DNA from 2 places in the Amycolatopsis sp. NPDC051716 genome. Region 1 is predicted to be linked to the other one. Evidence: riboswitches for the same ligand, from Rfam matches in the RefSeq annotation. Region 1 holds a riboswitch; the other holds the start of a gene.
The links. A riboswitch is a leader RNA that binds a small molecule or an ion and turns the genes downstream of it on or off. The one in region 1 is predicted to bind S-adenosylhomocysteine.
Positions count from the first base shown of each region.

Region 1 (7,662 bases):
GGATACCGACGATGAACCCGATGATCAGGAGAATTACACCGAGAACGATCACTTGACACACTCCTTCGCACGAGACCCGGCCCGGCTCCGTGCCGTCCGGGCGGATGCGCTTCTCTCGAGGGGAGGATGGCCAGTTTCCGGATAAACCAAACTACGGCGAATGGAGCAATCTTGGATCAGTACCGATAGTGATCGAGCTTGTACGGACCTTCGACGTCGACGCCGATGTACTCGGCCTGCGCCTTCGTGAGCTTGGTGAGCTTCACGCCGAGCGCGTCGAGGTGCAGGCGGGCCACCTTTTCGTCGAGGTGCTTCGGCAGCCGGTGGACGTCGGTGGCGTACTCGCCGGGCTTGGTGAACAGCTCGATCTGCGCGATCGCCTGGTTGGTGAACGAGTTCGACATCACGAAGGACGGGTGCCCGGTCGCGTTGCCCAGGTTCATCAGCCGCCCCTCGGACAGCACGATGATCGCGTGGCCGTCCGGGAAGGTCCACTCGTGCACCTGCGGCTTGATCTCGTTCTTCACGACGCCCGGCAGCTTCGCCAGCCCGGCCATGTCGATCTCGTTGTCGAAGTGCCCGACGTTGGCGACGATCGCGTTGTGCTTCATCCGGCTCATCCGGGCGGCGGAGATGATGCCGAAGTTACCGGTGGTGGTGATGAAGATGTCGGCCGTCTCGACGACGTCGTCGAGCTCGACGACGTCCAGCCCGTCCATGGCGGCCTGCAGCGCGCAGATCGGGTCGATCTCGGTGACCGCGACCCGGGCGCCCTGGCCGCGCAGCGCCTCGACCGCGCCCTTGCCGACGTCGCCGTAGCCGCAGACGAGGACGCGCTTGCCGCCGATCATCACGTCGGTGGCCCGGTTCAGGCCGTCCACAAGGGAGTGCCGGATGCCGTACTTGTTGTCGAACTTGGACTTCGTCACCGAGTCGTTGACGTTCATCGCCGGGAAGAGCAGCTCGCCGTCCTTGGCCAGCTTGTAGAGCCGCTTGACGCCGTTGGTGGTTTCCTCGGTGACGCCGCGGATCTCCTTGGCCATGCGGGTGAAGTGGTCACCGTCGGCCGCCACGCTCGCGCGGAGGGTCTCGAGGACGATCCGGTACTCCTCCGGGTCCTCTTCGGACGGCTGCGGGACCGCGCCCGCCGCCTCGAACTCGACTCCCTTGTGGACGAGCAGCGTGGCGTCGCCGCCGTCGTCGAGAATCATGTTCGGGGACTGGCCGCCGGGGAAGGCGAAGAGCTGGTCGGTGCACCACCAGTACTCTTCGAGGGTTTCGCCCTTCCACGCGAACACCGAGGTGCCCGCCGGGGCGTCGACGGTGCCTTGCGGGCCGACGACGACCGCGGCGGCGGCCTCGTCCTGGGTGGAGAAGATGTTGCAGGACACCCAGCGCACCTGCGCGCCGAGCGCCACCAGGGTCTCGATGAGCACGGCGGTCTGCACGGTCATGTGCAGCGACCCGGCGATGCGCGCGCCCTTCAGCGGCTGCGCGGCGGCGTACTCGCGGCGGATCGCCATCAGGCCGGGCATCTCGTGCTCGGCCAGCCGCAGCTGGGTGCGGCCGGCGTCGGCCAGCGCGAGGTCGGCCACGGCGAAGTCGAGGCCATTGCGGTTCTGCAGTTTGTCACTCATGCTTCGATGCACTCCGGAGTTCGTCGGCGAAACGCTCGGGAGGCAGCACGAAGTCCTTGCGGACAACGAGAAAGGCACCTCCCGCACGGGAGGCGCCCTTGGAGTCGTGTTCCGGGCCGAGCGTGGCGGAAAGGATTCCGTCGCAGCGCCTCTCGGCCCGGAACCAGGATGGCAAAGCCGCGGCGAGGCTGTCAAGCGAGCGAGCGGGCCATGAGAACGTCGTCGACGTCGGTGTCGTCGATGCGGAACTCGCCCCGCAGCACGCCTTCCACGACGAACCCGCAGCGTTCGTAGACCCGGCGGGCGCCGGTGTTGTGACCCAGCACCCGCAGCGTCAGCTTGCGGGCGCCGCGCTCCCGCGCTTCGGCCACGGCGGCGTCGACGAGCCGGCGCGCGATGCCGAGCCGCTGCCGCCGCGGGTCGACGGCGAGCCCGCCGATCACCCGGACGTGCCGGTGGGCGGGGATGGCGAACCCTTCGGCGAGCCGGACGTACCCGGTCACCACGCCGTCCTGCTCGGCGACCAGGACGTCTTCGGGCCGGGTGTCCCCGTCGAAGAAGGGTGTGCCGGGTGGCGGCGGGGGAGCGGGGGACATGGCCGAGGTCCAGGTTCGCCGGTCGATCTCGGCGAGCGCGGCTTCGTCGCCGGTGCGGGCCGTCCTGATCGTGATCACCGGGCCATCCTGGCCGAAGCCGGCACCCCGGCGCGAAGGATTTAGAGCAGGTGCGCGCGCCGCCAGATGCCTTCGGAGCGGCCGCCGATCAGGTCCGCGTCGCGCAGGAACGGCACGATCTTCTCCGCCATCCAGCGGCGGGTCTCGTGGAAGTGCGGGTTCGCCAGCGCTGCCGCGCGGCCCTCCCGCGGGTCGATCCCGACGCTGCGGTAGATCCGCGCGTCGACCATGCTGTCGATCACGCCGAACGCCACCAGTGCGGTCCGCAGCCGGTGCCGCTGCAGGGCCGCCTTCGACAGCTTCGGGGTCTCGCGCAGCACCTCCTCCTTCGCGAACCGGACGTGCCGGGCCTCTTCGACCACGTGGATGCGGTTGACCGAGCGGATCAGCGGCTGGATGCCGTCGTCGTCCATCATCGACCGCTGGAGCCGGTCGGTGGTCTCCTCCGCGACCAGCACGCTGGCGAACATCGACGGGCCGGCGGCGGTCGCGCCGAACACCTTCGCGGCGCGGTGGACCACCTTGGGGACGCCGTACCGCGGGACGCCGAGCCGCTGCGCGGTGCGGGCGAACATCACCGAGTGCCGCGTCTCGTCGCCGATCTCGGTCATCGCGTACTGCGCGTGCTCGGTGCGCGCGTCCAGGTCGAAGACGTACCGGGCGAGCAGCTGCATCAGGACGATCTCGAACCACAGGCCGACGCTCATGATGCTGGCGATCTCGTGCTTGGACAGCTCGATCCGCTGCTCCGGCGTCAGCCTCGCCCAGAGCTCCGTGCCGTAGAGGGAGACGCGCTCGAGCGGCATGTACGCCTTGCCCTCGGCGAGCGGCGCGTCCCAGTCGATGTCGACGTGCGGGTCGTAGCTGTTCTTCGCCGAGCTCTTGAGCAGGCGAGCCGCGGTGACGTCCCGGTCCTGGGCCTCGACGCCCATGGCGGCCTCCGAAAAAAGTAGGGGGTACGCGGTGTACTAGCTACTTCGGGAGCGTACACCGCCCGGCGGCGCGTGAGTAGGCTTTCGCCGTGACCAAGGTCGACGGACGGGCGACGCGCTGGGCGGGCCAGCAGGAACGGCGGCGCGCGGAGTTCGTCGACGCCGCGCTGGCCGCCATCGCCGAGCACGGCCCGGACGTGTCCACCGAGCAGATCGCCGAACGCGCCGGCGTCGCGCGCACCCGCCTGTACCGGCACTTCGACGGCGCGGAAGACCTCCGGCGGGCGATCGCCCAGCGGGCGGCCGAGCTGGTGACGGCCGACCTGGCGCCGCTCTGGCACCCCGAAGGCTCGCCGAACGAGATGATCTCCACGGTGATCTCGACGCACCTGCGCTGGCTGACCGAGCACGCCCACCTGCACCGCTACCTGGCCCGCGCGCAGCCGGGCGCCGCGGACGACCGCCCGGACGTCCGCGGCGCGATCGCCCGCCACCTCAGCCGGCTGTTCACCGGCTACCTGACGGCGCTCGGGCTGGACCCGGCCCCGGCGGACACCATCGCGTTCGGCCTGGTCGGTTACGTCGAATCGGCGACGACCCGCTGGCTCGACCACCCGGGCGCGCTGAGCCTGCCCCAGCTGACCGCGCAGCTCACCGGCACGATCTGGGCGATGCTGGACCACACCCTGCGAGCGGGCGGCGTCGAGCTGGACCCGGACCGGCCGCTGCCGCTGCCGGACGGGCTGTAGATCCGGAGAGCTAGTCCTCGCGGGGGAATTCGGCCCGCACGCCCAGCAGCCGGACCGCCCGGGTCAGCTCGAACATCCCGAGCACCTCCCGCGCCGCTCGGTCGAGCGCGGCCGCGTCCGACGTCGGTTCCGGCAGCGTGATGCTGTGCGTGTGGGTCAGGAACGGCACGAACCGCACCTTGACCGCCACCCGCGCCGCCGGGCGGCCCTCGTCGAGGACGTCCTGGGCGACGCGCTGGGCCAGCGCCGTGACCTCGGCTGCCATCTCGGCCGGGTCCGTCAGGTCGCGCTGGAACGTTGTTTCGCGGCTGCGGGAGCGGGCCACCCACGGGGTCGCGCTCACCTCGGCGTCGCTGATGCCGCCGCCGAGCAGCCGCAGCCACGGGCCGGTCTTCGGGCCGAACCGCGCGGCGAGCTCCGCCGGGTCGGCCCCGGCCAGGTCCAGGACCGTGGTGATGCCCAGCTCGGCAAGCTTCTTCGCCGTCTTGCCGCCGATGCCCCACAGCGCGTCGGTCGGGCGGGTGGCCATCACCTCCCACCAGTTCTCCCGCGTCAGCCGGTAGATCCCGCCCGGCTTGCCGAACCCGGTGGCCAGCTTGGCCCGCAGCTTGTTGTCCCCGATCCCGACCGCGCACGACAGGCCCGTCTCGCGCGCCACCGCCTCCTTGATCGCGGCGGCCAGCGCCTCGGGGTCGGCCGTCTCCGCGCCGACGAACGCCTCGTCCCAGCCCAGCACCTCGACCACGACCGGCAGCTCGCGGACCGCGGCCATCACACGCGCCGACACCTCGAGGTAGGCGTCCGGGTCACTGGGCAGGAAGACGGCGTCCGGGCAGCGCTTGGCGGCGATCCGCAGCGGCATGCCGGACTGGACGCCGAACTCGCGGGCCTCGTACGACGCCGTCGCGACGACCGCGCGCTCGGCGGGGTCGCCGTTGCCGCCGACCACGACGGGCTTCCCGCGCAGCTCCGGGTGGCGGGCGATCTCGACCGCGGCGATGAACTGGTCGAGGTCGACGTGCAGGACCCACTTCACCCGCCCAGTCTGCCTCAGATCCGGTGCCGCGCCACGTGGGTCCAGACGGTGGCGGTGAGCGCGATGATCCCGCACAGCGTCACGCCCGGGTCGGGCAGTACCAAGCCCAAGACCAGCAGCGTCACGGCGGTGATATCGAAGAAGATCAGGACGGCGCTCCGGAGCCCGCGCGACTTCGGGCGCCGGCCGTCGCGCAACGCGGCAGCCAGATCCGGGTCGCTGAGCTCCAGGGTGCGCTCGATCTTCTCGAGCTCGGTGCGGTCGTGGTGACTGAGCATCGGGCCTCCTTCGGCGCCGAACCCGCCGTATCGCCGTAGCGAATACCCAATCGTCCTCCTGGCGAACCGCCAAACGCCTTCTCATTTCGTGCTTTTCTCTGGTCCGACCGGGTGATCCGCGCTCTGTGACCGGCTCCGGCCACGTTAAGTTGCCCCGAGAACGTCGCCGGTCACGGCCCGGACGGCGGGTGGGGGCGGCCGGGTGGCCACGTCCTGCCGTCGTGCCGGTGACCGGCCGGGCCCGTCAACCAGCCGGAGGACTTTCATGACCCTGCCCACCGAACCGATCGGCAGCATCCCGCGTCCCGCCTACCTCGTCGAAGGCCTCGGCGAGTTCGCCGCGGGCCGGCTCGACGCCGCCGAGCTCGCCGAACTCGAGAGCCGGGCGCTGGCCGACACCATCCGCCGGTTCGAGGAGACCGGCTCGCCGGTGCTGACCGACGGAGAGCAGGGCAAGCCGAGCTTCGCGACGTACCCGCTGGCCGGGCTGGAAGCCCTGGCGCCCGACGGCGTCGTCATCCCGTTCGCCGACGGGCACACCCGGCAGCTGCCGCGGCTGACCGCCGGCCCGTTCCGCTACGCGACGCACGCCGACTCGTACCTGACGCGCGCGAAAACGCTTACCGACCGGCCCGTCAAGCAGGCGGTGATCGCCGCGTCCGCCGTGTCGCTGATCTACCCGGCCGGCGGCATCGATGGGTACTCGCAAGACCAGTTCGTCGCCGACCTGGTGAACGAGGCCGAGGCGGACATCCGGGGCAGCCTCGACGCGGGCGCGGACAGCGTGCAGATCGACTTCACCGAAGGGCGGCTGTCGCTGAAGCTCGACCCGTCCGGCGGGCTGCTGCGCCAGTTCGTCGAGCTCAACAACGCCGTGCTCGACCGGTTCACCGCCGAGGAGCGCGCGAAGATCGGCGTCCACACCTGCCCGGGTGGCGACCAGGACTCCGTGCACAGCCTCGACGTCGACTACGCGGGCCTGCTGCCGGCGTTGTTCGACCTCAAGGCCGGCCGCTTCTTCGTCCAGCTGGCCAGCGAAGCCGACCCGGAGCGGGCGCTGCGGGTGATCGCCGAGCACCTCAAGGCCGACCAGCGGGTCTTCGTCGGGGTCATCGACCCGATCGACCCGCGGGTGGAGACCGCGGAGGAGGTCCGGGACCGGGTGCTCACCGCGGCGAAGTACGTGCCGGCCGACCGGCTGGGCACCTGCGACGACTGCGGGTTCTCGCCGTTCGCCGACGACACGTCGACCTCGCGTGACATCGCGTTCGCGAAGATCGCGGCGCGGGTCGAGGGCACGCGGCTGGCGTCGGAGCAGCTCGGCTGAGTGGACGGCGTGAGCCCGGGGCCGGGCTCACGCCGTTTCGGCGGCGACCTTCAGCCCGAGGGCGACGAGCACGGTGCCCAGGAGGGCGTCGAGGCCCCGGCGGACGCGGCCGGCGCTGAAGAACCGCTTCAGCGCCCCGACCACGACGGCGAGGGTGACGAACCACAGGATCGTGCCCGCGGTGGCGATCGCGGCCAGTTCGAGCGTCTGCAGGGTCGAGCCGTCGGCGGGCAGGAACTGGGGGAGCAGGGCCAGGAAGTACACGGCGACCTTGGGGTTGAGCAGGTTCGTCACCAGGCCCTGCCGGAAGGCGGCCCCGGCCTCGAGCCGGCGCGTCCCGGTGGTCTCGGTGAGGTCCCGGTACTCGCCGCGGCGCACGGCCAGCCACGCCTTGACGCCGAGGACCACCAGGTAGGCCGCGCCGGCCAGCTTGACCACGGTGAACGCGACCGCCGACGCGGTGAGCACGGCGGCGACACCCAGGGCGATCGCGACCACCCAGGCGAAGACACCGAGCGCGATCCCGAGCCCGGCGGCCATCCCGGCCCGCCGCCCGCCGGCGAGCGCCGAGCGCGTCACGACGACGAAGTCGGGCCCGGGCGACATCGCCCCGAGCACGACGACCAACAGGAACGAGGCGGCGGTGGCACCGGGGATCATGCCCCCGAGAATACGACCCGGCCGCCACCGGTTTTCCCGCCTCGCACCGTCCGGTTCGAGCCGGCGCGCGTGATCGGAGGGCCGACACACGTGATCAGAAGGTCGACACGCGTGATTCCCGGGTCGACACGGCACGGGCGGGGAAGTGGCCGTGTCGTCCTGCTGATCACGCGTGTCGACCGTCTAAACACGCGTGTCGACCCTCCAGGCACGGTGCTCGGGGGCCGGTGTTCGAATTTGAACTTCGTGTAGGGTCGATCTTGTGGGTGATTCCAGGGGCGAGGGCATGACGGCCGGGGTGCGGACGCGGGTGCGGATCCCGCTGCGGCTCGACGGCGGCATCGCGGTCGACGCCGAAGCCGTCACCTT
Region 1 is NZ_JBFAZA010000048.1:18,232-25,893, reverse strand. It holds gene AB0M30_RS42160 (hypothetical protein) at 1-52, opposite strand, end outside; gene ahcY (adenosylhomocysteinase) at 177-1,637, opposite strand; S-adenosyl-L-homocysteine riboswitch at 1,721-1,797, opposite strand; gene AB0M30_RS42150 (GNAT family N-acetyltransferase) at 1,829-2,311, opposite strand; gene AB0M30_RS42145 (diiron oxygenase) at 2,353-3,243, opposite strand; gene AB0M30_RS42140 (TetR/AcrR family transcriptional regulator) at 3,333-3,992, shown strand; gene AB0M30_RS42135 (DNA polymerase IV) at 4,003-5,028, opposite strand; gene AB0M30_RS42130 (DUF3040 domain-containing protein) at 5,043-5,306, opposite strand; gene AB0M30_RS42125 (cobalamin-independent methionine synthase II family protein) at 5,572-6,633, shown strand; gene AB0M30_RS42120 (LysE family translocator) at 6,661-7,293, opposite strand; gene ribA (GTP cyclohydrolase II) at 7,580-7,662, shown strand, end outside.

Region 2 (7,662 bases), on a different contig from region 1:
GCGCAGCACCTCCTGGTCGGCCCGGTTCTTCTCGGCCAGCACGACCGAACGGTCCGCGTCGAGCAGGTCCGACACCACGCCGACCACGCGCGACGCGTCGAGCACGTGCACGGTGACGTTGTCGTAGGCCGGGGCGATCTTGACCGCGGTGTGCTGGCGGGACGTCGTCGCGCCGCCGATGAGCAGCGGCAGCTTCAGGCCGCGCCGCTGCATCTCGGTGGCGACCGCGACCATCTCGTCCAGCGACGGCGTGATCAGGCCGGAGAGCCCGACGGCGTCGGCGCCTTCGGTCACCGCGGTGTCGAGGATCTTGGCCGCCGGCACCATCACGCCGAGGTCGATCACCTCGTAGTTGTTGCAGCCGAGCACGACGCCGACGATGTTCTTGCCGATGTCGTGGACGTCGCCCTTGACCGTGGCGAGCACGATCTTGCCCTGGCCACCGGTGGAGGCCAGGCGGCCTTCCTGGCGCGCCTTCTCCTTCTCCGCCTCCATGAAGGGCTCGAGGTAGGCGACGGACCGCTTCATCACGCGCGCGCTCTTGACCACCTGCGGCAGGAACATCTTGCCGGAGCCGAACAGGTCGCCGACGATCTTCATGCCGTCCATCAGCGGGCCCTCGATGACCTCGAGGGGCCGCGCCATCTGCTGCCGCGCCTCTTCGGTGTCGTCTTCGATGTAGTCGACGATCCCGTGCACCAGCGCGTGGGACAGCCGTTCACCGACCGTGCCTTCGCGCCAGGAGAGGTCGATGACGCGCTTGGTGCCGCTGCCCTTGACGTTCTCCGCGAAGCTGACGAGGCGGTCGGTGGCGTCTTCGCGCCGGTCGAAGAGCACGTCCTCGACCAGCTCGAGGAGGTCCTTCGGGATGTCTTCGTAGACGGCGAGCTGGCCGGCGTTGACGATGCCCATGTCGAGGCCGGCCTGGACGGCGTAGAAGAGGAACGCCGAGTGCATGGCCTCGCGCACGACGTCGTTGCCGCGGAAGGAGAACGACAGGTTCGAGATGCCGCCGCTGGTCCGCGCGCCGGGGCAGCGCTCCTTGATCCGGGGCAGCGCCTCGATGAAGGCCTTCGCGTAGCCGTTGTGCTCGGAGATGCCGGTGGCGACGGCGAGGACGTTGGGGTCGAAGATGATGTCCTCGCCCGCGAAGCCCGCCTTCTCCGTCAGCAGGTCGTACGCGCGGCCGCAGATCTCCACCTTGCGGTCGGCGGTGTCGGCCTGGCCCTGTTCGTCGAAGGCCATCACGACGACGCCGGCGCCGTAGTTCCGGATCGTGCGGGCCTGGGCGAGGAACGGCTCCTCGCCCTCCTTGAGGCTGATCGAGTTGACCACGCCCTTGCCCTGAAGGCAGCGCAGCCCGGCCTCGAGCACGGTCCACTTGGAGCTGTCGACCATCACCGGGATCCGGGCCACCTCGGGCTCGGTGGCGATCAGGTTGAGGAAGGTCGTCATCGCCTGCTCGGATTCGAGCAGGTCGGCGTCCATGTTGACGTCGAGCAGGTTGGCCCCGCCGCGGACCTGCTCCAGCGCGACGTCGACGGCGCCCTGGTGGTCGCCGGATTCGATGAGCCGCCGGAACCGCTTGGAGCCGGTGACGTTGGTGCGCTCGCCGATCATCACGAACCCGGTGTCGGCACCGATGGCGAACGGCTCGAGCCCGCTGAAGCGCATGTGCGTGCGCGGCGCCGGCACCTCCCGCGGGCTGAGGCCCTTCGCCGCGGCCGCGATCTTCCCGATGTGCGCCGGTGTCGTGCCGCAGCAGCCGCCGACCACGTTGACCAGGCCGTCCCGCACGAACCCGCCGAGCAGCCCCGCCGTCTCCTCCGGCGTCTCGTCGTAGCCGCCGAACGAGTTCGGCAGGCCGGCGTTGGGGTGACAGGCGACGTAGGTGTCGGCGAGCCGGGAGAGCTCCTCGACGTGCGGGCGCGCCTCCGCCGCCCCCAGCGCGCAGTTGACCCCCACGACCAGCGGTTTCGCGTGCTCGATCGAGCTCCAGAACGCCTCGACGGTCTGCCCCGACAGCGTCCGCCCGCTCAGGTCGACGATGGTGACGGAGATCCACAGCGGCAGGTGCGGGGCGACCTCGCGCGCGGCGGCGACCGCGGCCTTGCAGTTCAGCGTGTCGAAGATCGTCTCGATCAGCAGCAGGTCGACGCCGCCTTCGGCGAGCCCGGCGATCTGCTCGGCGTAGGTGGCTTTGACCTGCTCGAACGTGACGGCCCGGTACGCCGGGTCTTCGACCTTGGGCGACAGGCTGAGCGTGACGTTGAGCGGGCCGATCGAGCCGGCGACGAACTTGCCGCCCACTTCGTCGGCGGCCTGGCGGGCCAGCTGCGCGCCGCGGACGTTCATCTCGTGGACGTGGGCCTGCAGGCCGTAGTCGGCCTGGCCGATGCCGGTCGCGGTGAAGGTGTTGGTCGTGGTGATGTCCGCGCCCGCGGCCAGGTACTGGCGGTGGACGTCGAGGATGACGTCCGGGCGGGTGAGGTTCAGCAGGTCGGGGTCGCCGGTGACGTCGTGGGTGTGGTCGCCGAAGCGGTCGCCGCGGTAGTCGGCCGGGGTCAGCCCGGCGCCCTGCAGCATGGTGCCCCAGGCGCCGTCCAAGACGGCCACGCGCTGATCGAGCAGCTCGCGCAGGCGTGCGGTCGCGTCGAACGCCGTGGACTCGTGCGGGGTGTTCACCGGCAGCCTCCCTCGATCGGGAGGCGCCCTTGGTTGGTCATTCCCGGCCGAGCGTGGCGGACCCCGTGGTCCGTTGCAGCGCCTCTCGGCCTGTGGTCCACGGTATCGGAACCGGGCCCGCGCACGCCATCCCGCCCCGCCGGCGCGTCCACGGACTGGGACGCTGTCTGTCCACAAAGGAATGTACCGGCCACGCTGCCTCCTCGTCGCGATCGGTTCGGATCCGTCCACCATGCCGCACCCGGCAGGCGGCACTCTGCTCCCTGCCTGCTTACCCGGGCCGCTTCCACCATCGTTCGATCGGCGCACAATGTTACTCTCCGCGGTTGTCGTCATCACTTTTCGTACTGCCGAGCCGGCTTGAAAACTGAAACACGTTCTAATAAGCTCCCCCGGTGGACTACGGAACAGTGCTGTTCACCAGCGACCGGGGGATCACCCCGGCGGCCGCGGCGCGGGCCGCGGAAGCCGCGGGGTTCTCGACCTTCTACGTCCCCGAACACACCCACATCCCGGTGAAGCGCGAGTCACCGCACCCGCGCACCGGGGACGCGTCGCTGCCCGACGACCGCTACAGCCGCACGCTCGACCCGTGGGTCGCGCTGGCGACGGCGGCCTCGGTCACTTCGCGCATCCGGCTCTCGACCGCCGTGGCCCTGCCGGTCGAGAGCGACCCGATCACCCTCGCCAAGACGATCGCCAGCCTCGACCACCTCTCCGGCGGCCGGGTCACCCTCGGCGCCGGCTTCGGCTGGAACGTCGACGAGCTGACCGACCACGGCGTGCCCGGGAACCGCCGCCGCACCGCGCTGCGCGAGTACCTCGAGGCGATGAGTGCACTGTGGACGCAGGAGGAAGCCGCCTACGCCGGGGAGTTCGTCTCCTTCGGACCGAGCTGGGCGTGGCCGAAGCCGGTCCAGGCACACATCCCGGTGCTGCTCGGCGCGGGCCCGACCGAGAAGACGTTCCGCTGGATCGCCCGCCACGCGGACGGCTGGCTCACCACGCCGGCCGACACCGACCTGGACGGGCACGTGACGCTGCTCAAGGAAATCTGGGGCGCCGAAGGGCGCGAAGGTGCTCCGCTGATCTGCGCGCTCGGCGAGCGGCCGGACCCGGAACGCCTGGCGCACCTGGATTCCCTGGGCGTGACCGAGACGATCTTCGGCCTTCCCGACCGCGCGCCGGACGAGGTCGAAGCCTGGATCGGGCGGCTGGCGGGCAAGCTCGGCCTCGCCGCCGTGCCCGCGCACTGAACCGGCGGGACACGGACGAATCCGTGCCCCGCCGGTGTTCGACCCCCCGGGGTCAGCTCTTGGCCGCGACGCCCTGACGGGCCCGCAGGTCGAGTTCGATCTGTTCCAGGCTGCGGCCCTTGGTCTCCGGGACCAGCCACTTGGTGAGCACGAACAGCACCACGTTCACCCCGGCGAACAGGAACATCGAGCCGCCGATGCCGAGGGACTTCGGGTCGGAGATGATCGGGAACACCGCGCTCACGATGCCCGTCGCCGCCCACAGGACCACGCTGCTGACGCCCATGCCGGTGGCCCGGTACTTCAGCGGGAACACCTCGGACATCATCACCCAGACGACCGCGCCCCAGCCCAGCTCGTACCCGACCAGGTAGAGCACCATCATCACCAGCATCAGCAGGCCGCGCGTGCCGGTGTCGTGGACGTTCAGCACGACCAGGCCGGCCGCCACCAGCGTGACCACCATGATGACGTTGCCGATGAGCAGCAGCGGCTTGCGGCCCCAGCGGTCCACCACGAACACGACCCACGCGGTGAACAGGAACTTCGTCACGCCCAGCAGCACGCCGGACAGCAGCGCCGCCTGGGTGGCGAAGCCGAGCCCGATGAGCATCGTCGGGAAGTAGGCGTTGATCGCGTTGACGCCGCTGAACTGCTGGCCGATCGCGAGCAGCAGCGCGACGACGATCATCGGCCGCACGAAGCCGGAGAACAGGTCGCGGATGCGCGGCTTCTCCTCGGTGTCGAGCCGGATGACCTCGTGGATGGTCGCGATCTCTTCGTCCAGGTTCACGCTGCTGCCGTGCGCGCTGGCCAGGACCCGCCGCGCCTCGTCCTCCTGGCCGTTCTTGACCAGCCAGCGCGGCGTCTCCGGCAGGAACACCAGCCCGATGAGCAGGATCACCGCCGGCACGATCGCGCCGGCGAACATCCACCGCCACGCCGAGATCGGCCCGAGCCAGTAGCTGACCAGGAACGCGATCAGGATGCCCAGGACGATGAAGATCTGGTTGAGCGCCCCCATCGCGCCCCGCCACTTCGCCGGGGCCAGTTCGGACAGGTAGGTCGGGACGGTCGACGAGGAAAGCCCGATGCCCAGCCCGATGATCAGGCGCGAGAGCACCAGCAGCACGAACGTCGGCGAGAAGCTCGCCGCCAGCGTGCCCACGATGACGATGCCCGCGGCGACCATGATCGTGCGGCGCCGGCCGAGGGCTTCGTTGGTGCGGCTGGACAACAGCGCGCCGACGATCGCACCGACCGACAGGCTGGCGGTGATCACGCCCTTGTCCCAGCTGGTCAGCGCCCACAGTTTCCCGATGAACGGGAGCACCCCGGAGATCACGCCGAGGTCGTAGCCGAAGAGGATGCCGCCGAGCGCGCCGAAGAAGTACAACGTTGTTCGGCCGATGTGCCGCGCCGATGCTGTCTGTGTACTTGACTGATCGGTCATTGCCGGGTCGCCTCTTTCTTGAGTGCAGTCGAGCGTAGGTCCAGTCCAGCCAGCGGCCACCACACTCACACGCCGGAAAATGGCGGGCAAGAAGATCCGCGATAACAATTCAGACACCTGATCGTCATTCACGTATGTGATTCCGGCAAAAGCGGCACCCACCGGACGCGAAGCCGGGTCCCACTCCGTCTCTGATCCACTGTGGACAGTGTGGATCGCCGAAATCGTCGAACGCTTTACAACGCTCCGAACACTGGTTTACCGTCCCTCTGGAAGCGCTCCCAGAATGTGGAGGCAGAGGTGCACAACGTCGTGCCAGAAACTCATTCCCCCGTCGGGTTCCGGTCAGCGAGACGGCTGCTCGCCAGTGCGCTCGCCGTTCTCGTGCCCGCCGTCGTCGCGGTCACCGCCGGCGCACCGGCCTCCCCCGCCGCGCCGGCGGCCGCCACCACGACGTGGCGCAACGCCGAGATCGCCGGCGGCGGGTTCGTCCCCGGGATCGTCTTCAACCAGACCGAACCCGGGCTGGTCTACGCCCGCACCGACATCGGCGGGGCGTACCGGTGGAACACCGCCACCGGCCGCTGGCTGCCGCTGCTGGACTCGGTCGGCTGGACCGACTGGGGGCACAACGGCGTCGTCAGCCTCGCCACCGACGCGGTCGACCCGAACCGCGTCTACGTCGCCGCCGGGATGTACACCAACAGCTGGGACCCGAACAACGGCGCCATCCTGCGCTCGGCCGACCGCGGCGCCACCTGGCAGGCGGCGGCGCTGCCGTTCAAGCTCGGCGGCAACATGCCCGGCCGCGGCATGGGTGAGCGGCTCGCGATCGACCCGAACCGCAACAGCGTCCTCTACCTCGGCGCGCCGAGCGGGAACGGGCTGTGGCGCAGCACGGACTCCGGTGTCACGTGGGCGAAGGTCACCAGCTTCCCGAACCCGGGCAACTACGCGCCCGACCCGAGCGACACGACGGGCTACTCCAGCGACATCGAAGGCGTCACCTGGGTGACGTTCGACCCGTCGACCGGCACCCGCGGGAGCACCACGCAGACGATCTACGCCGGTGTCGCGGACAAGCAGAACACCGTCTACCGCAGCACCGACGGCGGCACGACGTGGGCGCGGCTGGCCGGCCAGCCCACCGGGTTCCTGGCGCACAAGGGCGTCGTCGACCCGGCCGGCGGCTACCTCTACCTCGCGACCAGCGACACCGGCGGCCCCTACGACGGCGCGAAGGGCGACGTCTGGAAGTACGCCACGAAGACCGGCACCTGGACGCGGATCAGCCCGATCCCCTCCGACAGCTCCGACGACTACTTCGGCTACAGCGGGCTGACGATCGACCGGCAGCACCCGAACACGCTGATGGTGGCCACGCAGGTGTCGTGGTGGCCGGACGTGATCTTCTTCCGCAGCACCGACGGCGGCGCCACCTGGACCCGGATCTGGGACTTCTCGAGCTACCCCGACCGGTCGCTGCGCTACACGCAGGACGTCTCCTCGGTGCCGTGGCTGACCTTCGGTGTCCAGGCCGCTCCCCCGGTGCCCTCGCCCAAGCTCGGCTGGATGACCGAGTCGGTGGAGATCGACCCCTTCGACTCGAACCACCTGCTCTACGGCACCGGCGCGACCATCTACGGCACGTCCGATCTCACGAAGTGGGACAGCGGCGGGAAGATCACGATCAAGCCGGTCGTCGGCGGCCTCGAAGAGACCGCGGTGCTCGACCTGATCAGCCCGCCTTCGGGCGCTCCCCTGCTGTCCGGCCTCGGTGACATCGGCGGGTTCCGGCACGACAGCCTCGACGCGGTCCCGGCCACCATGTTCACGCAGCCGGTGTTCACCACGACCACCAGCCTCGACTACGCCGAACTGAACCCGGCGACGATCGTGCGCGCCGGCACGCTCGACCGGTCCGCGCGGCCGAACGACAACCGGATCGCCTTCTCCACCGACGGCGGGAAGAACTGGTTCCAGGGAGCGGAGCCGGGTGGGAACGCCAGCGGCGGCACGGTGGCCGCGGCCGCCGACGGCAGCCGGTTCGTCTGGAGCCCGGACGGCGCGAACGTCAGCTACTCCGTCGGCTTCGGCTCGTCGTGGACGGCGTCGGCGGGCCTCCCGGCCGGCGCGGTGGTCGAGTCCGACCGGGTCGACCCGAAGCGGTTCTACGGGTTCGCGGCGGGCAGGTTCTACGTCAGCACCGACGGCGGTGCGAACTTCACCGCGACCGCGGCCACCGGGCTGCCCGCCGGCTCCGCGCAC
Region 2 is NZ_JBFAZA010000038.1:27,869-35,530, forward strand. It holds gene metH (methionine synthase) at 1-2,685, opposite strand, end outside; S-adenosyl-L-homocysteine riboswitch at 2,700-2,778, opposite strand; gene AB0M30_RS38145 (LLM class F420-dependent oxidoreductase) at 3,081-3,941, shown strand; gene AB0M30_RS38150 (sugar porter family MFS transporter) at 3,994-5,394, opposite strand; gene AB0M30_RS38155 (cellulose binding domain-containing protein) at 5,707-7,662, shown strand, end outside.
Region 2: another riboswitch for S-adenosylhomocysteine. It lies ahead of metH (methionine synthase); the one in region 1 lies ahead of ahcY (adenosylhomocysteinase).